Regions from separate parts of the Streptomyces sp. NPDC002619 genome, predicted to be linked through region 2. Evidence: riboswitches for the same ligand, from Rfam matches in the RefSeq annotation. Region 2 holds a riboswitch; each other region holds the start of a gene.
The links. A riboswitch is a leader RNA that binds a small molecule or an ion and turns the genes downstream of it on or off. The one in region 2 is predicted to bind cyclic di-AMP.

Region 1 (7,730 bases), on a different contig from region 2:
GTAGCGCTTGGAGAGGCCGCGGGTGTCGATCACGCTCGCCTCGCTCGCGCGGGCGTCACCCTCTCGCGTGTCTCCCGTCTCCTGCTCCGTGACGGACGGTTCGTCCACGGCTCCCTCGATTCGTCGTGCCGGCAGGGTACCTACTTGCCCGTGTTCGCCGCCTGGACCAGGGCGTCCTTGGTCACGGCACCGACGTACACCTTGCCGTCGTCCGTGATCAGGGCGTTGATCAGACAGGTGGAGAAGACCGTGCCCTTGCCGAACTTGCCGCTCACCTGGTCACCGAGCGAGCCGAGGAATCCACCCATGTCGCCGCCGGCCGCGCCGGACGGCACGCCGCCCTTGGTGCCGGTGTCGAAGGTGGCGATGGCGTTCCAGCCCTCACCGATGACGCCAGAGCCCTCCGGGCCCCCGGAGCCGTTCCCGAAGCCCTTCTCGAAGCCCTTGGCGAAGTCGTCCCCGGGCTTGGCGGACGGTGCCGGGGCGGTCTTGTCGGCGTGGTCGGCCCGGTCGTCCTCAGTGACCTTGGCGCCCTTGGGCGGGGTGAAGTCGAACGTCGATGCGGCCGGCTTGGCAAAGCTGACCTGGGTGAAGCCCGCGTCGAGCACGGCGGCACCGCCGCTCGACGGGGTCAGCGTGAACTTCAACGGCATACCGGTCTTCGCGTCGACGGCGATACTGATCGCGCCGACCGTGGTGCCGGACTGCTTGGGCTTGATCAGCAGCTTGTAGGCGTCGCGGCCGGCCACCTGCACGGTGCCGTCGACGGTCACGGACGTCGTGTCGTCGACCGACTTCAGAGCCTCGTCGGCGAAGTCGCCGGGCGTGCCCGGAGTCTCGTGCTTCGGCTGCTTGCCGGCCTCGTCCGTGGTCTCGTGGTAGACCTGGTTCGACTTGCTGTCGTAGCCCCACACGTCCTTGCCGTTGTGGATGAGGCTGTACTCGGCGGCGCTCTCGATCAGCGAGAGCTTCTGCCGGTCCGGGCCGTCGGCGGCGACGCGCAGGGTGTGCGTGCCGGTGGCGAGTTCGGTGAGCTTGGTGGTCGGGTCGGCGGACGATCCGTCGCCCGATGGGGTCGCGCCGGAGACCAGGCTGTTCTCCAGACCGCCCAGGTCGGGCAGGCCCAGGTCCGTGCTGACCTTCACCGTGCCGGACAACTGCTGGACGTCCGACTTGGCGATCTTCTCGATGAGCTGCTGCGCGGTGATCTTCGGGAGATTGGGGTCACCGGAGTCGGCGAGCGCCGGGACCAGCCCGATGGTCGCCGCCGCTACCCCCACCACCGCGACCGGGACGACGTACCGAGCGGCCTTGCGGCGCCCGGAGCGCAGGTCCTCGACCTCCTCGGCGCCCGTGGTGTCGTCGGATTCGTACGGTGCCATGTGTGCCTTACCTCCGTCGTCGGCGGCGGCTGCCCTCGCACTTTCCCACCCTGAGCCGCCATTCTCACCCGAATCGGTGAGGAGTGGTGATTTCCGTGGTATCCATCTCACCAAATCCCCCACGGAAAGACGTCAGTCCTCGGGCTCAACTCCGCGTACACCTCCGGTATGACACGGGGTGGGCAGGGCCGGCCTTGACCCGTAGGGGTCGGGGCGGCGGGGGGACCGCGATGAGCGGACCGGGGTGCAGGGGGCGGAGCCCCGCTGGGGTGCAGGGGGCGGAGTCTCGCTGGGGTGCAGGGGCGAAGCCCCGCCAGGGGTGCAAGGGACGGAGTCCCCGCCGGGGTCCGGGGCGGAGCCCCGTGGCGGCCACCTCTCGGCCCACCGAGCCGGGCGGGCGGGCAAGGTCCGGGGCCCGGGGCGGAGCCCCGTGGCGGGCACCTCTCGGCCCACCGAGCCGGGCGAGCGGGCAAGGTCCGGGGCCCGGGGCGGAGCCCCGTGGCGGGCACCTCTCGGCCCACCGAGCCGGGCGAGCGGGCGAGCGGGCGAGCGGGCGAGCGGGCGAGCGGGCGAGCGGGCGAGCGGGCGAGCGGGCAAACTACCCAGCCCGGTGCACCACCGCATCGCACAGCTCCAGCAGCGCGTCCTTCGCATCGCAGGACCGCAACGGAGCCAGCGCCGCCCGCGCGTCCTCCGCGTACCGCACGGTGTCCCGCCGAGCCTGCTCCAGCGCCGGATGCGCCCGCAGCGCGGCCAGTGCGGCAGCGTGCCGCGCGTCGTCCGTGAGGTCGGAGTCGAGCAGCTCGCACAGCGCGATGTCCTCGGCCAGCCCCAGCCGCGCCGCCCGCTCCCGCAGCCGTAGCACAGGAAGGGTCGGCACGCCCTCCCGCAGATCCGTACCGGGCGTCTTCCCGGACTCCCGCGTGTCGGACGCGATGTCGATCACGTCGTCCGCCAGCTGGAAGGCGACCCCGAGCCGCTCGCCGTACTGCGTGAGCACGTCCACGACCGTCTCGTCGGCCCCCGACATCATCGCCCCGAAGCGGCACGACACCGCGATCAGCGACCCCGTCTTGCCACCCAGCACGTCCAGGTAGTGCTCGACCGGATCCCGGCCGTCCGAGGGCCCCGCCGTCTCCAGGATCTGCCCGGTCACGAGCCGTTCGAACGCGAGGGCCTGGACCCGGACGGCCTCCGGCCCGAGGTCGGCGAGGATCTGTGAGGCCCGGGCGAACAGGAAGTCACCGGTGAGGACCGCGACCGAGTTCCCCCAGCGGGTGTTCGCGCTGTCGACCCCGCGGCGCACCGCCGCCTCGTCCATCACGTCGTCGTGGTACAGCGTCGCGAGGTGGGTCAGCTCGACCACGACGGCCGAGGGTACGATCCCCGGCGCGTACGGGTCGCCGAACTGCGCCGCGAGCATCACGAGCAGCGGCCGGAACCGCTTCCCGCCCGCCCGCACCAGGTGCTGCGCGGCCTCCGTGATGAACGGGACCTCGCTCTTGGTGGCTTCGAGCAAGCCTTCTTCGACAGCCGTCAATCCGGCCTGGACATCGGCTTCCAGAGCCTGGTCCCGCACGCTCAGCCCGAACGGCCCGACGACGGTCACGAGGGGTCTCCTGTCTGCTGGTGTCTGCTGGCGATTACACGGTTTGTCGATAGGTCGGTGCCATCACTCGAGTCAGCGTATCCGGTTGGGTTTGGATCACCGATAGCGCCCACCCGGCCAGCCCGGGCGGTATCGCATCACGGCCGATATGTCGTTGATCAGCTGATACGGCTGATACAACCGATATTTCTCGACTCCATGGGACCTGACACCTTTTAGTCCGCATAGCCTCACCCGCACAGCGGCGACGGCGACGGGGCACCACCTCCGCGTATCCGCAGGTCCTCCTTGTACGACCCGGCCCCGCCCGCCGTCCCACAAGGACCTCCGCATCCCCCTCCCGGACGGCACCCGACTGCACGCGCGCGTGGCATCCCGCGCCGACAACACCTGGCACGCACGGACAACGGGTCCGCCGGACGGCATCGCGCCCGCCGAGCGGCCCGGCGCGCAGGACCGCGCAGCCCCGGCGCGACGGCAACGTCGGATATTCGGCACCTCCCACGGACAACGACTGCGGCGACTGCGGCGACAGCCGCCACCACGACAACGACCGGCAGTACGCGGGAGGTTCCACCCACGCCGCCTCAGCTCGCATGCCTACCCACCCCCACCGAACGTGAGCAGCATCACGCACGATCTCCGAGGCCGCCCCCGCCGGAAAACATTGACCGCTCGGACGTGAGAAAAGCGAATTCCGCAACCCTAAGTGCGATGTGTCCGTTTTGCCGCTATAAGCATCCCAATTCCCCTTAGTGGGAAATGCGTTAAGGCCGGAGCAAAGGTGAGTTAGGTCACTTCCGACCTCCAGGCGGAATACCTGGCGCAACCCCCTCCCGCCCTTGCCCAGAGCGCGAGTTGACCCTTGGCAGCCGCAAAGGATCAAGTGCCTCATACGCACCAGACCAAGGTCAATTGGTACGAGCTGCGAATCCGGCACTTGTTCCGGACATGTGCTCTCGCATAGCTTCCCGATCTATCGGGCGAACGCCGAATCCTGCCGGCGCCCGACATGACCCATCGACAAACTCATTCACGTACGGCAGGAGCGGGGGACCCAGGTAAGTCGCCGGACCGGAACGACACCCGTCGTACCGAAACGGCTCGGGGTTAAGTCGTGTCGCCTTGCGGCGGCCCGGCCGGGCACCTCCCAGCCCGAACCCGACAGCTCACCTCGCAGGCGCCGGAGAGGAAGTTCGCAATGCCCGCTGCCGCTCAGCACCGCCGTACCCGCACCACGCGCCTCATGCGCACCCTCGCCGTCGCAGGCACCGGCGCCGCCGTGCTCGCCCTCCCGCTCATCGGCGCGGCCAGCGCCTCCGCGGCCACCCCCACGGCCACGACGCCGTCCACCACCCTGGCCGGATACCCGAACAACCTCGACGGCTGGATCCGCGAGTCGCTCGCCATCATGGCGGAGAAGCACATCCCCGGCTCGTACAACGGCATATACCGCAACATCATCCGCGAGTCCGCCGGCAACCCGAAGGCCATCAACCTCTGGGACTCCAACGCGGCCAAGGGCATCCCGTCCAAGGGCCTGCTCCAGGTGATCGACCCGACGTTCAACACGTACCACGTGGCCGGCACGTCGTTCGACATCTACGACCCGGTCGCCAACATCACCGCCGCCTGCAACTACGCCGCCGCGCGGTACGGCTCGATCGACAACGTCTTCGGCGCCTACTGAGCCACGGTCTCACCGCTCACGCGAACAGTCTCTCGAGGACGACGGCGATGCCGTCGTCCTCGTTCGACAAGGTGACCTCGTCGGCCAACGCCTTGAGTTCGGGGTGGGCGTTGGCCATCGCCACTCCGTGGGCGGCCCAGTCGAACATGGGGATGTCGTTGGGCATGTCCCCGAAGGCGATGGCCTGGTGCGGACCCAGCCCGAGATACTCGGCGGCCAGCGCCAGGCCCGTCGCCTTGGTGATGCCGCAGGGCTGGAGTTCGACGGTCCCGGGCCCCGACATGGTGACCGTCGCGAGGGAGCCCACGACCGAGCGCGCCGTGCACGCCAACTCGTCGTCGGACAGGGTGTGGTGGCGCAGTAGAACCTTGCTGATGGGTGCGCACCAGAGGTCGTCGCGCCGGTCCACCCGCACGGCGGGCAGGGTCGGGTGGGGCATCAGATAGCCGGGCTCGATGAGCGTGAGCCCGTCCACCCCGTCCTGGTCGACCGCCGCGTACACCTGTCCCACCTCGGCCTCGATCTTGCCGAGCGCGGTCTCGGCCAACTCCCGGTCCAGGGTGACCGACCACAACAGGCGGTCCCTGCCGGCGTCGTAGACCTGCGCGCCCTGTCCGCACACCGCGAGGCCCGAACAGCCGAGGACGTCGAGCAGCGGCCGTACCCTCGGTGCCGGCCGGCCCGTCACCACGAGGTGCCGGGCACCGGCCCCAGTCACCCGCGCGAGCGCAGCGAGGGACCGGTCGGAGAGGGTGTCGTCACCACGCAGGAGCGTTCCGTCCAGGTCGGTGGCGACGAGAGAATATCCGGGGGGTACGGCCATGATCAGAGAATACGGACAACGCGCCCGTCACACTCACCCCGATGTCCTCGGCTGTTCAACTCCCGGTGCCACACGGTAGGTTGCCCCTCCGCACTTTCTGCACGGTGCGGCTCGGCAACGTGGCCGAGGACCCGTGCGGTGGACTACTGCACGCGGGTTCCTCGAGTGGAAGCGGGGCGCCGAGGCCGACGTGTGGCTCAGCCGTGGGCCGCCGCAAGGTGCTTCGTCAGGCGCGGGGAGGCGAATTCCGTGCCGCAGACGAAGCGCATCACCGGGCCGTAGGACGCGGCCGCCGGGAGGCCGGTGACGTACAGGCCCGGTACCGAGGAGACGTAGCCGGCACCGAGCTTCGGGGCGCCGCGGCTCACCGCCAGCTCCGTCCGCAGCTCGTGGCCGAGGAAGTCCATCGCGGCTATGTCCACGCGGTAGCCGGTGGCCGAGATGACGTGGTCGGCGGCGAGCCGACGGGTCTCGCCGGTGTGGGTGTGCACGGTGAGGACCGGGCTGCCGTCGGGGGCTTCCGCGTCCACCACCCGGTCGACCTCCTCGACCCGCACCTTGCCCTCGAAGCGGTCGCGCAGCCACCAGGCGCCGAGCGGGCCGAGGACCCGGCGGACCAGGTAGTGGCGGGTCCGGGCCGGGAGGTAGCGGTAGGGGTGGGGGTAGTAGCTGAGCGCCCGCAGGGACCAGGCGCGGCCGAAGGGGGACTCGGGGCGCAGCTTGGGCTGTTCCCAGGGCGGGGCACCGAAGGCAACCTTGCCACGGCCGCGCGAGACCACCCGCACCTGTGCGCCCGCCTCCGCCGCCAGCGCCGCCGTCTCCAGCGCGGACTGCCCGGCGCCGACGACGATCAGTTCCTTGCCGGAGAACCGGCCGAGGTCGTGGTGCTGGGAGCTGTGCGACACGGGGCCGGTGGGCGTGGGCCCGTCCGCCGCCGCGCCCGCCAGCTCCGCCGGAAGGTGGGCCAGCCCCGACAGACCCGTGGCGACGACGACCGCGCGGGCGGTGAACAACTCCCCTGAGTCCAGCTTGAGTTCGAAACCGCCCCCCTTCCGCCGGGCCAACAGGCCCTGACGGGTGGTGATCCTCGTGGTGCCGTTGACCGCGGGCCGTTTGCGCCTCACGAACGCCTCGCGGTTCTTGGCGACCACCGGGAAGCGGGCCTTGTCGGCGAACTCCACGATGTCGTCGTACGACCGCGGGAAGGCCGCCTCCGGACTGGGGATGCCGTGTTCCACGCACAGTTCGTGCAACCCCTGCTTGCTGGCCAGGCGGCGCGGGAGGCCGGGCTCGACATGCGGGACGAGGAACCGGTCGCCGAGCGCTTCCGGTGCTCGGCGATCAGGACCGCCGCCTCCTCGTCCGTCGGAATCAGGACAGCGGGGCGGCCGATGCGGCGGCCGATCCGCACGAGTCCCTCCACCAGATGCCCCGGTTCCTCCGCGCCGCTCGTCGGTCAGACGAACGCGCGCTTCAGATATCGGGAGGAGGCCGCCGGCGTGTAACGGTCCTCCGTTATCGCATACATGGGGACTCCCAGGCGGCCCAGGCTGCGGATCGCGCCGACACCGCCGTGGTGCAGCGGGCAGTCGCCGAACTTGACGATCAGGGCCGGCACGTCACGGTCCGCCTCGAAAGGCACGCTGCCGGCGTTCCTGGCCACGGGTCCCCCCACGTGTCCCCCTACGGACCGGACCCACCCCGTCCGTGTCCCCCAAAGGGCGCTAAGCCGGAATTAGACCCTCCGACAAAACTTATTCGGACATTGCGAACTCTTTACACACTGCCCACGAGCGACACCGCCACGTAACGTGTGGCGCGACCACATGGAACGTTTGGCCATGCATGGCACGGATGAGAGTGAGGCAGCACCCCATGCCCCCCTTCGACGTCCCCGAGGGCGACCCCTTCGGCCCGAACAACCTTCCGTATGGCGTGTTCTCGCCCTCCGGCACCGAGGAGCGGAGGGTCGGCGTCCGGCTCGGCGACCACGTCCTCGACGCGGGCGCGGCGGCCGCCGTCCTCGGCTCGCCGTACGTCTCCCTGCTCGCGCGCCCGACCCTGGATCCGCTGCTGGCGGCCGGCCGCACGGCCTGGTCCGACGTACGGCGCGCGCTGACGGCTTGGGTCACGGTGCCCTCGCACCGCGAGGCCATCGAACCGCTCTTCCACCCCCTCTCGTCGGTGACCCTGCACCTCCCCTTCGAGGTCGCCGACTACGTCGAC
Region 2 (7,730 bases):
GACCATCATGCCGTTGCCGACGTACAGGCCGACGTGACTGTCGTTGTCGAAGAAGAAGACGAGATCTCCGTCCTGGATGTCGGTGAGCGTGACAGACATGCCCGCGCTCGCCTGCTCCCGCGCGGAACGCGGCAGGGCGACGCCCGCGGCCTTCCAGGCGGCCTGCGTGAGACTCGCGTAGTCGTACGAGTCCGGCCCGGTCGCACCCCAGAGACACGGCCTGCCGATCTGCTCCCGCGCGAAGGCGACGGCCTTGCCGGCGTTGCCGCCGTACAGGGCGTCCGGCGCGCTGCCGATACCGACCGGCGCGAAGGATCCGGTGTCCGTGAGGGCGGTCGTGAGAAAGGTCCCGATGTCGGTGGTGGGGGAGGGGGCTGCGAAGGACCCGGGTTCGGCCCAGGTGCTGGGACCGAGTGCGTCGGGCAAGCCCAGGGGGTCCGGTGTACCCAGCGGGTCGGACGTGCCCAGGGGGTCCGGCATGCCGAGCGCATCGGCTGTGCCGCGCGGCGTGTCCGTCGACGACGGTGTCGCCACGCCGAGGCCGACCGCCCACGACGGGGGTCGCCACTCCTCCTCGGTCGGCTGTTCCACCGGAGCCTGTACGCCGGACCAGGCGCCCGAGTCGGTCGGCCGGGCCTCGATCGCCGCGATCGGGCCGGTCCGCTGTACGGCGTACCGCGACAGCAGGTCACGGGCCACGGCGAGCTTGCGCCGGTTCCGCTCCTTGGCGGTGCCCGGCGAGGGGCGCCGCGGCTCGGCGGCGCGGGCGGGCAGTGCCTTGGGCGCCTCCGGTTCCCGGCGTGAGCCGGGTACGGCGGGCAACGCGGCGACGAGCCGGCCGGTCGGCGACGCGTCCGGTCCCGTGGATCCGCCAGACCCTGCGGTCAGCTCGGCAACGGGGCGGACCGCCGGTTCCCGCAGTGGGCGATCGAGTGCTCCGGCTGACGGCCCGGCGGGGAGCTCCGGCATGCGTCGACGACCTGTCAACTCCGGCCCCGCGCGCCTGAGTTCATCCTCCGACTGAGCCTTGGGGCGATCCTCGGCGGGGCGCTGCGGCCTGCGGTCGTTCGGCAGTGCGGCCGGCACGGTCGGGCCGAGCTTCGCGCGGGCCGCGTCGAACCACTGCCGGGTGACCTGGTCCAGATCGGGATCGGTCCGTGCGGAGCGGTTCTTGCGCAACGGGACGCCACGGCCCCGTGTGCCCGACGTCCTCGCGCGGGTCGCGTTGTAGTTCCCGGTGGCGTTCTCTGCCTGGTCGTAGAGGCTGTCGATCCGCTGTCGAACCTCGTCGCGGCTCTCCGGCGCCATGGGAGACGCACTCCTTCCGTACTCCGCCTACCGAGTTAGCTGTCGGGTTCGGGCGGTCGATTCCGGAAGGCTTGCCCTACGGCCCCTGCCCCGACGGGCAGTTGGACCGATTCACCCCAATGTCGGTTGGGTCCCCGGCTCCGGTCGCCACGCAGGGCGCCGGACTCGGCGGAGGCCACGCGGCCCGGCGGGATTCGCCGGGGGGAGCCGTGCGGCCCGGTCGTCAACTTAGCCAACTTGTGTGGCGCACGTGAAGGTTGAAGTGCGAATTGCCCGATACGTATTTGTGATGTTCGCCCCGCAGTTCGGGGACGGGCTGCAATGCATCGGGACAATTGCCCTGCGTTGGCGTCCGCGTACATCAGATCGGGCGTCAGGAGCGCCACCGTGCCCGGCAGGGCCTGGAACACCGCCGCGTAGTCGATCTCCGGATTCGTCATGGCATCGCCGTCCGGTCGGCAGCAGGTTTTGCATCATTTTCCCACGAAACGGCATGCGGGCTGCCGGGCGTCACGGATCGGAGTCGGGTGACTGCGTACGGCTGTTCAACCGTGTCGGCCGTGACGCCCGTGTCGCCATGCGCCCTTGGTGGCCATGAGGTGGCCATGAATCCGCGGGGCGTTTGAACACCCGGGCGTGCGGCGCCGTATGGGTGCGGGGGATTTCCATGCCGAGACGGCCTCGAGACGCAGGGGTACTTCCGTGGGACGCAACAGGCGCAGACGCCCGACAGGCGCACGACGCGCGACCTTCGCAGCGGTCGCACTGATGCTGGGCGGAGGTGGTCTGATCGCGGTGAACGTCTACGCGTCCGCCACCGAAGGCGGTTGGGGTCAGGAGTCGGACCAGAGCCGGAACGCACAGGTCCTGGCCGCGGGGGCGGCCACGATCGACTGCCCGGACATCGGCAGCCGCCTGACCGCCGTGCCGGACGAGGCGAAGGCGGACGTCGACCGCGAACTCGCCCTCCTCGACCAGCAGATCGCCGCGGCCTACCAGCAACTGCAGGACTCCGCGCAGGCCCAGCAGCAGGATTCCGCGTTCGCCGACAACAGCATCATGAACCCCCTCAAGGACAAGCGCGCCGCGACCATCGAGCGGATCGCGGGCGCCATCGACCGCACGGGGGACCGCCCGCAAGGCCTGGAGGACCTGGCCGCATGCACGCTGCGGCCGGCCGGCAACCAGACCGGCGACGGCGCGAACAGCGGCCAGGGGCAGGCCGATCCGAGTCAGGGCCAGGGGCAGGGCGACGGCGCTCAACAGCAGAACGGCGGACAGGGCGGCAACGGCCCCGTCGCCGCCGACTACGCCGACATCACCACCGTCCAGCCCAACGTGCAGAACCCGCCCCAGCAGGCCGACGCCTCCAAGGGCACCTTCACGAGCAGCTGCGGTGTCAACGCGGGCGGACTGTTCAACTCGGACAACGTGATCGTCGCTCCCGGCGTCAGCAACGGCGCCCACCACTTCCACGACTACATCGGCAACCAGTCCAACAATGCCTTCGCCAGCGACGACGACCTGGCGAACGCCGACACGAGCTGCGAGGACAAGGGCGACAAGTCGACGTACTACTGGCCCGTACTGCGTCTGCAGGACGGCTCGCGCGAGCGGGACGCCGACGCGCCGGGCGGTGGCACCGAGGGCAACGCCGGCAAGATTGTCACGCCCGAGCAGGTCACGCTGTCGTTCGAGGGCAGCCCGCGCGGCAAGGTCACGGCCATGCCGCGGCTGCTGCGCATCATCACCGGCGACGCCAAGGCGTTCGTCAACGGCCCCGCCAACGCCAATGCGTCGTGGAGCTGCACCGGCTTCGAGGATCGGCAACTGAAGGACAAGTACCCGCTGTGCCCGTCCGGCAGCGACGTCGTACGCACCTTCAAGTTCCAGAGCTGCTGGGACGGACGGAACATCGACAGCGCCAACCACCGCACGCACGTGGCGTTCGCCGCCGCGGACGGCAGCTGCCCCCAGGGCTTCGAGGCGATTCCGCAGCTGGTGCAGCGCATCGTCTACGACGTCGACGCGCCCAGCCTCCAGGACGGGGGCCGCACCACGCCGTTGTTCGCGGTGGACTCCTTCCCCGAGCAGTTGCACAAGCCGGTCACCGACCACGGCGACTTCATCAACGTCTTCGACGAGAAGCTGATGGGGGAGATGGTCGACTGCATCAACTCCGGCCGCACGTGCGGCTCCGGTGCCGCCCCGGCTCCCAGCGAGCAGCCGAGCGAGCAGCCGGGCCAGGAGCCGAGCGACCCGCCCGCCTCCGATCCCGCCCCCGCGCCCGGCCAGAGCGACGAGCCCGCCCCCGGCGACACGGCGACGCAGGAGCCCGGCGAACCGCCGGCCGATACGCCCCCGGCCACCGACGCCCCCACCACCGAGGCACCCAGGGTGTACGCGACGGCGTCGCCCGACGGCAACGCCCCGGCACAGGATGACTCGGACAAGGCCGACGGCAAGGTCAGCGAGGTCGGCAGCGACAGCGGGGCCACCGAATCCTCGGAACTCGGCGGACCCACCCAGTCCGACGCGCCCGCGGTGGTCGGGGCCGACGCCCCCTCCGCCGCCGCGCAGACCGAACCCCAGGCGGTCCAGGGCGGGCTCGCGGAGACGGGGGCGAACCTCTGGCCCGCCGCGCTCGGCGCACTGCTCGTCATCGCGGGCTTCGTCGTGCTGCGCCGCATGGGACGCCGTTCCATGTGACCCGGCACCGACCGACGGAACCGCGCGGCACGGGAGGCCGCGGCCGGTCAGGGTGACCAGCTCACCACCCTGACGACCGAGGCCTCCCCGCCGACCCGGACGAGTGGCGGCCCCACCGGACGGGGCCGCATGGTGGCGACGACCGTGGCGGGGCTCTCGAGCGAGTCGCCCATGTCGACGGTGATCCGGGTACGGCCCTCGCTCGCCAGGTGCGCCGCCAGACAGGCCGTGCTGTTGGCGTTGGCGATGTCCTCCGGGACGCCGATCGCCGGCGCGAACATCCGGGCGGCCAGGGCGCCTTCGCCGCCCGGCACGGAGTGGACGTAACAGCCCAGCAGCCCGAGCCGGTCGCAGGCACTGCGCAGCCGGTCGAAGTCGGGGGAGAGCCCGGCGAGCACGGCCCGCGACCGGACCGGCACGAGCAACCGCCAGCGCCCCGTGGACGCCACCCGCACACCGGCCGCGAGCGTGTCCTCGGCGATGCCGAGCGCGGCGAGCACCAGACCCGCTTCGGCCTCGGTGGGCTCACGCAGGCGCACCGGACCGGGATCGAAGACCGCCTCGACCCGCTCGCCGTCACGTGCCCAGCTCCCGGTGAACGTCCGTCCTCCGGCGCGCAGTTCGGCCTCGAAGCGCTCGGTTCCCGCACGCTCGGCGAGCACGGCCAGCGCTGCGACCGTGCCGTGCCCGCAGGCCGGCAGCTCACCGGCCGACGTGAAGAAGCGCAGCGTCGCGCCCGTACGGCCGCCGTCCGTCTCGCCGGTCGTGACGAAAACGGCATGGGAGGTGCCGAGGCTCGCGGGCAGGGCGAGCCGGTCGGCCTCGGTGAGCGGGGCGTCGTCGAGCACCGCTGTGGGGCTGCCGCCGCTGCCGTCGCGCTGACAGGCGTGGACGATCGTGACGGGGAGGGACCGGCCGGCCATCGGATGCCCCGCCGTCCGGTAGCTCTTCTCGCTCACGTTGTCCTCCAGGTGGGAAGGGTAACCGGGGGCACCGACGACGCCGTACGGGATTGCCCGTGGGCTCCCGGTTCCCTGGCAGCACCGTTTGCGGCCGGGAGGCGCGCCACGGCAGGGTGCGTGATGTGCCTACCTTGCTGATCGTTCACCACACGCCCTCACCCAACTGCCAGGCGATGTTCGAGGCCGTCGTGTCCGGCGCCACCACGCCGGAGATCGAGGGAGTCCGGGTCGTACGGCGCGCGGCGCTGGCCGCGACCGCGTCCGACGTGCTCGCCGCCGACGGCTATCTGCTCGGCACCCCGGCGAACCTCGGCTACATGGCGGGTGCCCTCAAGCATTTTTTCGACCAGGTTTACTACCCCTGCCTGGACGAGACCCGGGGCAGGCCCTTCGGCTACTTCGTGCACGGCGGCAACGACGTCACCGGGGCCGTGCGCGGCATCGAGTCGATCACCACCGGCCTCGGCTGGCGCCGCGCGGCCGACGCGGTGACCGTGACGGGCGAGCCCGGCAAGACCGACCTCGAGGCGTGCTGGGAACTGGGCGCGACGGTCGCCGCCGGGCTCACGGACTGAGGCGAGCGTTGGCGTCCGGCGGAGGGTTGATGCCGATCGTCGCCGTCCGGCCGAGACCTTGAGGCCGACCGCCCCCGTCACGTCCAGCGCATCCCGATGGCGGACAGCTGACGGACCCGGTCCGGCACCGTACGCCCCGGCGACAGCTGCGCCCGGCGCTCCCCGGACAGCGCGCCGGGCACGGCCTCCACGGCCTCTTCCTCGGCATGCGGCCGCTCGACCGCCGCGCCGCCGCTCAGTACACCAGTCGGCCGATCCCGGTGCTGGTCCCGGATCCGGGGCGAAGGGGCCGGCCGGGGTGTCCGGTTAACCCGGCTGGGCGGCCCGGATGGTGCGAGCGGAGGGGCTGATTGACGGTGGTTCATGTCGGGCCGGGTGATCTCAGCTGATGGAGTATCGGCTGCCCGGTCCGGGCCGGAAGGACTTCCAGATGCGTTCTGCCCGAATTTTCCTGGCTACGGCGGCCGCCACCGCCGCCCTTGCGTTCGCCGCCCCCGGGGCATACGCCTCCGGAAGCGGAAACAACAGCGGAGACTCCTCCTACAGCAGCGGCGGCAACGGGATCGGCAATGGGATCGGCAACGGGATTGGCAACGGCAATGGGATCGGCAATGGGGTCGGCAACGGGCTCGGCAATGGGATCGGCAACGGGCTCGGCAATGGGATCGGCAACGGAATAGGCAACGGCAACGGAATAGGCAACGGCAACGGGATAGGCAACGGGCTCGGCATCGGTAACGGGCTCGGCATCGGCAACGGGATCGGCAACGGCAACGGGATCGGCAACGGGATCGGCAACGGGATAGGCAACGGGATAGGCAACAGGCCCAACGGCGGCATCCACGCCGGCGGCGGCGGGCTCGCCACGCCGGGCGTCAGCGCGGGCGGCCTCGCCGTCCTGGCCTTCCTGGGCACGGGCGTGTACGCGCTGCGTCGTAGGAACGCCGTCGGGCAGCTCTCCTGACCGGCCGCCCACGACTCGGGGGCCGACGCCGCGCACGCCGGGCCGGCGGCCGGCCTCCCGTATGCCGTGACCGCCGCGCAGCCGCGACCGAGTGAGGTGGTGTCCGATGACAGCTCCCGAGCCGTCCCCGAGCTCCGGCGGACATCTGGTGATGTGGGGCGTCGCCTGCCTGCTCCTGGCCGCGGGCATGGGCGGCGGCAAGCCGCCCGACAGCACCGCCCCGCCGCGCGCCGGTGGCTCCGCGGCCATCGCGCACCCGGCCGGCAAGCATCTGCCCCGGTCCAGCCCGACACGTCTGCTCATCCCGAAGATCGACGTGGACGCCCCGTTCACCACCCTCACCCTCGGTCCGACGGGGCAGCTCCAGCCGCCGCCCGCGGGCGACGTGAACCTCGTCGGCTGGTACGCCAAGGGCGCCTCCCCCGGCGAGGCCGGCACCGCGATCATCGCCGGGCACTACGACACGACGACCTCCGCGGCCGTCTTCGCCGGACTCGGGGAGCTGAAGCCGGGCGACCACTTCACCGTCAGGCGGGCCGACGGCAAGAACGCGGACTTCGTGGTGGACAGCTCCGAGGCGTTCGAGAAGGACGACTTCCCCAACCGCCGCGTGTACGCCGACACCCCGCGCGCCGAGGCACGCCTCATCACCTGCGCCGGGAACTACGACCACGAGGCCCAGGACTACACGGAGAACCTGGTGGTCTTCGCGCACCTCGTCTGACCCCGGTCGGACCGGACCCGGCGGTAGCGTGTGGGCATGTATGCCATGCGAGTATCCAGGCATGTACAGGCGCCCGCCGCGACGGTCTACCGCGCGCTCGTCGACGCCGACGCGGTCGCCCGATGGCGGGCGCCGGACGGGATGAGCGCGCACGTCCATGAATTCGACGCCCGCGAAGGCGGCGCGTTCCGGGTGTCCCTCGTCTACGACGCGGCCGAAAGGGCGGGAAAGTCCGGCGGCCACACGGACACCTACCGGGGACACTTCATCCGGCTCGTGCCCGGTGAACTGGTCGTCGAGGAAATCGAGTTCGAGACGGGCGACGACGCGTTGCGCGGCGCGATGACGATGACGACGAGACTCACCGAGACCGACGACGGCACCGACGTGGTCATGGTGCACGAGGGCATTCCCGACGACATCCCGCGTGAGGACAACGAACTCGGCACCCGTATGGCCCTCGACAACCTCGCCCGGCTGACCGAAAG
Region 3 (7,730 bases), on a different contig from region 2:
GCGGCGGGCTGATGTGGGACTTCGGCAAGACGCTGATCAAGCAAGCGGTCGCCAACCGGTGATCAGCAGCCGAGAGCTTTGCCTCTGAGGCAAGAAAATTGCCCCAGGGGCAAATCTGGGGCTGAATGGAGGCATGAGCTCCTCCGAAGCCAGGGCCCTGCCCGGCCCCGGCGACGACCTGCCCGCCGTGGCCCCGCAGCTCCGTTCGCTGCGCCGCCGCGCCGGCCTCACCCTCGAGGCGGCGGCCCGCTCCGCCGGCCTGTCGCCCGCCCACCTCTCCCGGCTGGAGACGGGGCAGCGCCAGCCCTCACTGCCGATGCTGCTCGCGCTCGCCCGTATCTACGGTACGACCGTCTCGGAGCTGCTCGGCGAGACGGTCGCCGACCGGGACGCCATCGTGCGCGCCGCCGACATGGAGCCGACCCGGGCGGGCGGCTGGACGTACTGGCAGGCCGGCGCGCCCGGCCGCGGGATGCAGGCCTTGCGCGTCCGCGTGCCTCACGGCTCGCAGGGCGACATCGTGCGCGTACACCCCGGCGAGGAATGGCTGTACGTCCTCACAGGGCGGCTGCGACTGCGCCTCGGGGACGCGGTGCACCTGCTCGCGCCCGGCGACAGCGCGCACTTCGACTCGCTGACCCCGCACCGCCTCGCCGCCGAGGACCACGACGGGGTCGAGCTCCTGTTCGTCCACACCCTGCTGCAGAGTCCCACGGCCGCGCTGTGCCTGGGCCCCATCACTGGAGAGCTGCCATGACCGACATGGAGGAGAAGTTCCCGCGGTCCCTGTGGATCCGGCTGATCATCTACATCGCCGTCGGCCACGTCTTCGCGGCCTTCCTCTATCTGCTGTTCGCGCTGGGCGGCAAGGGGTGAGGGCGGTCAGTCGAGCAGACGCGCGCGCAGCTGCTCCCGAGTCCCCGGGGTGAGCCCGAGGCCCCGCTCCAGATAGCCGTCGACACCGCCCCACGCCTCGTCCACGGTCTCCAGCGCTGCCGTCAGATACTCGGCGCGGGCGTCGAAGAGGGGACTGAGCAGCTCCATGACCTCGGGGGAGTAGCCCGCGGTCGAGGTGCTGCTGCGGTGCACCTTGTAGCGGCGGTGCGTGGCGTTCGACTCCAGGTAGTCCGCGAGGATGGCGTCCCGCTCCACGCCGAGGGCGAGGAGGGTCACGGCTATGGACACACCCGCGCGGTCCTTGCCCGCCGCGCAGTGCATCAGCGCCGGGACGCTGTCCTCGGCGAGCGCGTGCAGCACCCGGGAGTGCTCGGCGGTGCGCTGACTGAGGATCGTCCGGTAGGAGGTGATCATCCGGCTCGCGGCCTTGCCCTCGCCGAGGATCTCGCGCAGCTGGTCGATCTCGCCGTCGCGGACCATCTTCCAGAACTCGGCGCCGTCCGCCGGGTCGCTCAGCGGCAGGTTCACGTTCCGCACGCCGGGCAGCTCGACGTCCGGGCCCTCCAGCTTCTGGTCTGCCGCGTTGCGGAAGTCGAAGATCGTGTGCAGGCCCAGACCCGACAGGAACGCGGCGTCCTCATCGGTCGCGTGTGCCAGATGGCCGCTGCGGAACAGCACGCCGTACCGCACCCGCCGGCCGTCCACGGTCGGCAGGCCGCCCACGTCACGGAAGTTGCGCACACCGGCCAGCTCGGGCTCGGTCGACGGGACCTGCTGCGTCACGGGGGCTCCTCCCGATAGGGACCCGCCGACGTTGCTCGTCGACGGGCACGCTGTCGACGATACGACATGGGTTTCCCCGGGCAATGAGTTGTCCACAGGCGTTGCCACCAGGCCCCGCCGCCCTTGATGATGTTGGTGATTGAGCGGATCTGTTGGCACCTGTGAGGGCTTGATGGTGGATATCGCCGAGAACGGCCGGACCTGGCTCCTGAGCGGGCCCACGAGTAGTTACGCGCTGCACCTCACGGACGGCGACGAGCTGCTCCACCTCCACTGGGGCCCGCGCATCGCGCTCGCCGACGCCGAGGCCCTCGCGGTGGACCCGCTGCCGGGCTACTGGCCCTTCGAGTCCCCGCTCGACGGACGCGAGGAGTATCCCGTCGAGGGCGGCCCCCGCTTCGTCCGGCCCGCCCTGTCCGTGCGCACCGACGAACGGCGCGGCACCGAGTGGACCTTCGAGGCGTACGACACCGAGGGCGACGAACTGCGGCTGCGTTTCCGTGACGCGGGGCTGGCCGTCACGCTGCACTATCGGATGCGCGGCGACATCGTGGAGCGCTGGGTCACCCTGGACAACGAGGGCCCCGCGCGCGTCGAGCTGCTCCGAGCCGACGCGGCGACCTGGACCCTGCCCGACCGCGACGGCTGGCGGCTCTCCCAGCTGCACGGCCGCTGGGCCGCCGAGTCCCGGCTGGTGACCGCGCCGCTCACCTACGGCGACAAGGTCATCGGCAGCCGCCGCGGCCACACCGGACACCAGCACCTACCCTGGGTCGCGCTCGACACGGACGCCACCGAGGAGCACGGCGAGGTGTACGGCTGCGCGCTGGGCTGGTCGGGGTCCTGGCGGATCGCGGTCGCCCAACTCCCGGACGCGCGCGTGCAGATCACCGGCGGCGCCGGCTACGACGACTCGGGCCTGCTGATGCTGGCGGCGGGGGAGTCGTACACCACCCCCGTCTTCGCCGGCCTGTGGAGCGACGGTGGCTTCGGCGGCGCGAGCCGCGCCTGGCACGCCTACCAGATGGCGTACGTCATCCCGGACGCGGACCGGGACCGGCCCGTGCTGTTCAACTCCTGGGAGGCCACGAACTTCGACATCTCCGAGGAGCAGCAGACCGCGCTCGCCCGGCGCGCGGCGGCGATCGGCATCGAGCTGTTCGTCGTGGACGACGGCTGGTTCGGCGCCCGCACCAGCGACCGGGCCGGACTCGGCGACTGGACGCCCAACCCCGACCGCTTCCCGCAGGGCCTCAAGCCGCTCGCCGACCAGGTGCACGGCCTCGGGATGCAGTTCGGCATCTGGGTAGAGCCCGAGATGGTCAACCCGGACAGCGAGCTGTACCGGGCGCACCCCGACTGGGTGCAGTACCAAGTCGGGCGAAAGCGGACGGAAATGCGCAATCAGCTCGTCCTCAATCTCGCCCGCGAGGACGTCCAGGAGTACCTCTGGGAGCAGCTCGACGCGCTGCTTTCCAGCGCCCCGATCGACTATGTGAAGTGGGATTTCAACCGCTGCTTCACCGACGCGGGCTGGCCCGGCGAGGCGTACCCGCAGCGCCTGTGGGTCGATCACGTCCGCGCTCTGTATGCCCTGTTGGACCGGTTGAGGGTGGCCCACCCCGGAGTCGCGTTCGAGTCCTGCTCGGGTGGCGGCGGCCGGATCGACCTCGGCGTGACGAGCCGTACGGACCAGGTGTGGACCTCGGACAACACCGATCCGCTTGACCGGCTCGCCATCCAGCACGGCTTCAGCCAGATCCATCCCGCACGGATCATGGCCGCCTGGGTCACCGACAGCCCGAACACCCAGCTCAACGGGCGGGTCAGCTCCCTGCGCTTCCGCTTCGTGAGCGCCATGGCCGGTGTCCTCGGAGTCGGCGGCGACCTCATGGAGTGGACCGAGGAGGAGCTGGCCGAGGCCCGTGAGTGGGTGGAGCTCTACAAGGAGATCCGGCCGGTCGTCCAGCACGGCGAGCTGTACCGGCTGCGGCCCCCGGAGGGCGGGCTGAGCGCGGTGCAGTACGTGCGCGGGGACGAGACGGTCGTCCTCGCCTGGCTCCAGGCCCAGCGCTACGGCGAGCCGGTCCCGGTGCTGCGTCTGCGCGGACTCGATCCCACCGCGTCGTACGAATGCCGCGAAACGGGCGAAGTGCACCGAGGTGCCGTACTTCTGCATCACGGACTCCGTGTCGGACTGCGTGGTGACCTGGATGCGGCAGTCATCCGCCTATGCCGCATCTGAGGTATATGTCCGAATTTCAGCCTTTGTTCAAACTCGCTCCGGAATGTCGGGACGTGGATAAGGTGCGCGTGAGGAGGGTCATATCAGTGACCGTGCGTCGCTGGTCATGCTCACGTAATCGGATTGCGTTTCCCGGGAATTGACGTGGGAAATGCGAGGGGAATTCACGGAGGGTGACCGGGAATTCCCGTAACGGATCAAGCGAAACACGGACAGAGGGAATTTTCTGCTTGTCCCGTCGCGTGCCGCTCGTTTACGTTCGCCACCAATCCGGTCGGATCGCCGAATCCTGCCGCCGCCCGGAGTCCCCACACACTCACCCGTGCTCGGCAGGAGCGGGGGACCCACCAGGTACGACTGCCTGTTCCGGTCTCCGGGACGGCTCGGGGTGAAGTCGCGCTCCCCCGCGCGGCCGGGCAGCTCCAGCCCGAACCCGACAGCTCACCTCGCAGGCGCCGGAGAGGAATTCGCCATGCCCGCGAAGGGTAAGCACCGCCGTCCCAAGACCCAGCGCTTCACCCGATCGATCGCCGTCGCCGGAACCGGCGGCGCCGCCGCGCTGGCACTGCCGCTCATAGGGGCCACGGGAGCCCACGCGGCGACCCCGCAGTCAGTTTCCGGAAAGACCGTCAAGACCGTCCAGTCGGCCCCGGTGGTCCAGAAGAAGGCCGCGGCGACGAATTCCGGCGCCCGCACCTACACCGTGCGGCCCGGCGACTACCTCTCCAAGGTCGCCGAGGAGCAGAGCGTCCGCGGCGGGTGGCCCCGGCTCTACCAGGACAACCGCGCGGTCATCGGCGACGACCCCTCGCTGATCCACCCCGGCCTCAAGCTCACGCTCGGCCACAAGGCCGCGGCGACCCCCGAGCCGGCCGCTCCGGCGCCCTCGCAGTCGTCGAAGCCGTCCCAGACCTCGCAGCCCTCCCAGTCCGCGAAGCCCGCCCCGAAGCAGGCCTCATCGTCCGCGCCGTCGGCCGCGTCGAATGTCTCGGCCCAGGGCACCACCACGAACACGGCCACCGGTGACGTCCTGCCCGTCGCCGGCGCCACCATCGGCACCGGCTACCACGTGGCGGGCAGCATGTGGTCCAGCGGCTACCACACCGGCGTCGACTTCGTCGTCCCGACCGGCACCTCGCTGAAGGCCGTGGGCGCGGGCACCGTCGTCTCGGCGGGCTGGGGCGGTGCGTACGGCAACCAGGTCGTCATCAAGCTGGCCGACGGCTACTACGCGCAGTACGCCCACCTGTCCCAGCTCTCCGTGTCGGCCGGCCAGACCGTGACCGCCGGACAGCAGGTCGGCCTCTCCGGTGCGACCGGCAACGTGACGGGCCCGCACCTGCACTTCGAGATCCGCACCACGCCGAACTACGGCTCGGACGTGGACCCGGTCGCCTACCTCCGCTCGCACGGCGTCGCCGTCTGACCGTCCCGTCCCGCAAGCTGTCGAAGGCCGGACCCGGGTCCCCGGGTCCGGCCTTCGAGGTGTGTGTCTCCGGGCTCAGTCGAAGCGTCAACACGCCTGATCGACCGCCTATTCCCGCGTTGGCAAAGTCTTTAGGAGTGGCTTATCTCACCGTTCGTCAACCCCTTCCTACGATCGCGTAGGTCACATCCGAAGGTGAATCATGGGCCGATGTGGCAGACGATTCGAAGAGTGACAACAGATCAGTGATCGGGTCGTACGTGGCGGTGGGGGACAGCTTCACCGAGGGCGTCGGCGACCCCGGCCCCGACGGGGCGTTCGTGGGCTGGGCGGACCGATTCGCGGTCCTGCTCGCGGACCGGCGGCCCGAGGACGACTTCAAGTACACCAACCTGGCCGTGCGCGGAAAGCTGCTCGACCAGATCGTGGCGGACCAGATTCCGCAGGCCGTGGACCTCGCACCGGACCTGGTGTCCTTCTGCGCGGGCGGCAACGACATCATCCGGCCCGGCACCGACCCCGACGAGGTGGCCGAGCGTTTCGAACGGGCCGTGGCCGAGCTGACGTCCGTCGCCGGCAAGGTCATGGTGACGACAGGATTCGACACCCGCGGTGTGCCCGTGCTCAGGCATCTGCGCGGCAAGATCGCGACGTACAACGGGCATGTCCGGGCCATCGCCGACCGATACGGCTGCCCCGTGCTCGACCTCTGGTCCCTGAAGACCGTCCAGGACCGGCGGGCCTGGGACGACGACCGGCTCCACCTCTCGCCCGAGGGCCACACGCGCGTGGCACTGCGCGCCGGCCAGGTCCTCGGCGTCGAGGTCCCGGCCGACCCCGACCAGCCCTGGCCCCCGCTCCCACCGCGTGGCACGCTGGAGGTCCGGCGCGACGACGTGCACTGGGCCCGCGAGTACCTGGTCCCCTGGATCGGCCGGCGCCTGCGCGGCGAATCCTCGGGCGACCATGTGACGGCCAAGGGTGCCCTGTCCCCGGACGACATCAAGATGCGGATCGCCTCGGTGGCTTGACGGCCTCGCGGGGCTGCGGTGCCGACAAGCGCACCCCGGCCCCGCGGGGGATCCGTCACCGCTCCTGAGCGGTCAACGCCTCCAGCCGCAGCCCGAGTTCCCGGGCGAGCGCCTCGTCCACCCACTCCTGTGCCCGTGAGCGCGGCACCGCGCCCGCGTACGACGTGAGTTGTACGGCGAGTCCGTCGAGGAGGGCGGTCAGACGCAGGGCTGCACCGGCCGGGTCGGGGCAGTCGAAATCGCCCGCCGCCACGCCTTCCGCGATGACCTCGGTGATCGCCGCCTTCCACCGTCGGTCCAGGTCTCGCGCAACCTCCCGCAGAGCGGGTTCGCGCAGCGCCACCGCCCAGCCCTCGATCCACAGCCGCCAGCCCTTGGCCTGACCGGTCGGCGCGTACCAGCGCACGGCCGTCCGCAGCCGCCGCAGCGCACTCGTGCGCCGGCCCAGCAGCTTGCGCAGGTGCGCGAGGTCGTCCTCGGCCGCGTAGGTGAAGGCGGCGGCGACCAGCTTCTCCTTCGTCGAGAAGTGGTAGAGCACCAGCGCGTTGCTCACACCGAGCGCCGAAGCCACGTCCGCGATCCTGACGGCCGCCACGCCTCGCGCCTCGATCTGCCCGATGGCGGCCCGCAGCAGTTCCTCCCGCCGCTCGGCCACACTCAACCGCACTCTCGCCACGCGGTCACCCTATACGGCGACCAGGACATGGCCTGTTACGTCTTGACCTGCTGATGGTCGGTCCAGTAGCGGGGGCCGCCTCTACCGTCGGCCCCCTTCATGCGTCCCGGGTCGGGCTGGTCAGTCCACGAACTGGTAGTCGAGCCTGATGCGGCCGTCCTCGTCCAGGACCAGGAACTCCCGGCCCCCGCCGGTCGCGCGGCCCTCTTCGCGGTGGAAGGACTCCCAGCGGAACGTGATCACGTCCCGCAGGAGCGTGGGGGGCTCCTGGATCCGGAAGACGTACGTCCCCGGCGCAACGAACTCCTCGTACGCACGCGTCACGCGTGCGTGCAGCTCGTCGTGTCCGCGCGCCTCCAGGACGGCGGTGGGGAAGCCGAGGCCCACCGCCGTGTCGTGCATCGCCTGGGGCGGGCGCAGGATGTGCAGGCCGTCCTCCGTCCAGAGGCCGTGCACGGTCTTGCGGCGGGCCTCGGAGTCCGGTTCGTTCCAGACGCCGATGTAGCGCTCGGTCAGGGACTGCGGGTCGATGGCGGGCACGATGCTCCTCGCGTGGATCAGCGGTTTGCCGTGTGGTGCGTGCCGTCGACTCTGCTGCGGTCGTGCTCGTGCCTCAATTCCCGGCAGGGTATGACCCGTCACCGGTACCAGGACCGTCACCGGTACCAACCG

Region 1: linked by a shared signal. The riboswitch ahead of ACFYXB_RS00820 (transglycosylase SLT domain-containing protein) and the one ahead of ACFYXB_RS23135 (NlpC/P60 family protein) in region 2 are both predicted to bind cyclic di-AMP.
Region 3: linked by a shared signal. The riboswitch ahead of ACFYXB_RS31690 (peptidoglycan DD-metalloendopeptidase family protein) and the one ahead of ACFYXB_RS23135 (NlpC/P60 family protein) in region 2 are both predicted to bind cyclic di-AMP.

Annotation. Positions count from the first base shown of each region.
Region 1 is NZ_JBIAQV010000001.1:154,150-161,879, reverse strand. Features, by position in the region: gene ACFYXB_RS00835 (ABC transporter ATP-binding protein) at 1-108, opposite strand, end outside; gene ACFYXB_RS00830 (outer membrane lipoprotein carrier protein LolA) at 141-1,382, opposite strand; gene ACFYXB_RS00825 (polyprenyl synthetase family protein) at 1,981-2,991, opposite strand; cyclic di-AMP (ydaO/yuaA leader) riboswitch at 4,003-4,189, shown strand; gene ACFYXB_RS00820 (transglycosylase SLT domain-containing protein) at 4,193-4,681, shown strand; gene ACFYXB_RS00815 (HAD family hydrolase) at 4,698-5,504, opposite strand; gene ACFYXB_RS00810 (FAD-dependent oxidoreductase) at 5,702-6,742, opposite strand; gene ACFYXB_RS00805 (hypothetical protein) at 6,961-7,146, opposite strand; gene fahA (fumarylacetoacetase) at 7,380-7,730, shown strand, end outside.
Region 2 is NZ_JBIAQV010000014.1:183,604-191,333, reverse strand. Features, by position in the region: gene ACFYXB_RS23135 (NlpC/P60 family protein) at 1-1,308, opposite strand, end outside; cyclic di-AMP (ydaO/yuaA leader) riboswitch at 1,317-1,489, opposite strand; gene ACFYXB_RS23130 (DUF1996 domain-containing protein) at 2,077-4,017, shown strand; gene ACFYXB_RS23125 (PhzF family phenazine biosynthesis protein) at 4,065-4,976, opposite strand; gene ACFYXB_RS23120 (NAD(P)H-dependent oxidoreductase) at 5,102-5,554, shown strand; gene ACFYXB_RS23115 (hypothetical protein) at 5,985-6,518, shown strand; gene ACFYXB_RS23110 (class F sortase) at 6,625-7,242, shown strand; gene ACFYXB_RS23105 (SRPBCC family protein) at 7,279-7,730, shown strand, end outside.
Region 3 is NZ_JBIAQV010000027.1:73,204-80,933, forward strand. Features, by position in the region: gene ACFYXB_RS31665 (aspartate aminotransferase family protein) at 1-62, shown strand, start outside; gene ACFYXB_RS31670 (helix-turn-helix domain-containing protein) at 134-757, shown strand; gene ACFYXB_RS31675 (DUF6126 family protein) at 754-876, shown strand; gene ACFYXB_RS31680 (tyrosine-protein phosphatase) at 883-1,680, opposite strand; gene ACFYXB_RS31685 (alpha-galactosidase) at 1,853-3,925, shown strand; cyclic di-AMP (ydaO/yuaA leader) riboswitch at 4,233-4,393, shown strand; gene ACFYXB_RS31690 (peptidoglycan DD-metalloendopeptidase family protein) at 4,398-5,351, shown strand; gene ACFYXB_RS31695 (SGNH/GDSL hydrolase family protein) at 5,597-6,382, shown strand; gene ACFYXB_RS31700 (TetR/AcrR family transcriptional regulator) at 6,438-7,058, opposite strand; gene ACFYXB_RS31705 (hypothetical protein) at 7,179-7,598, opposite strand; gene ACFYXB_RS31710 (Glu/Leu/Phe/Val dehydrogenase dimerization domain-containing protein) at 7,715-7,730, opposite strand, start outside.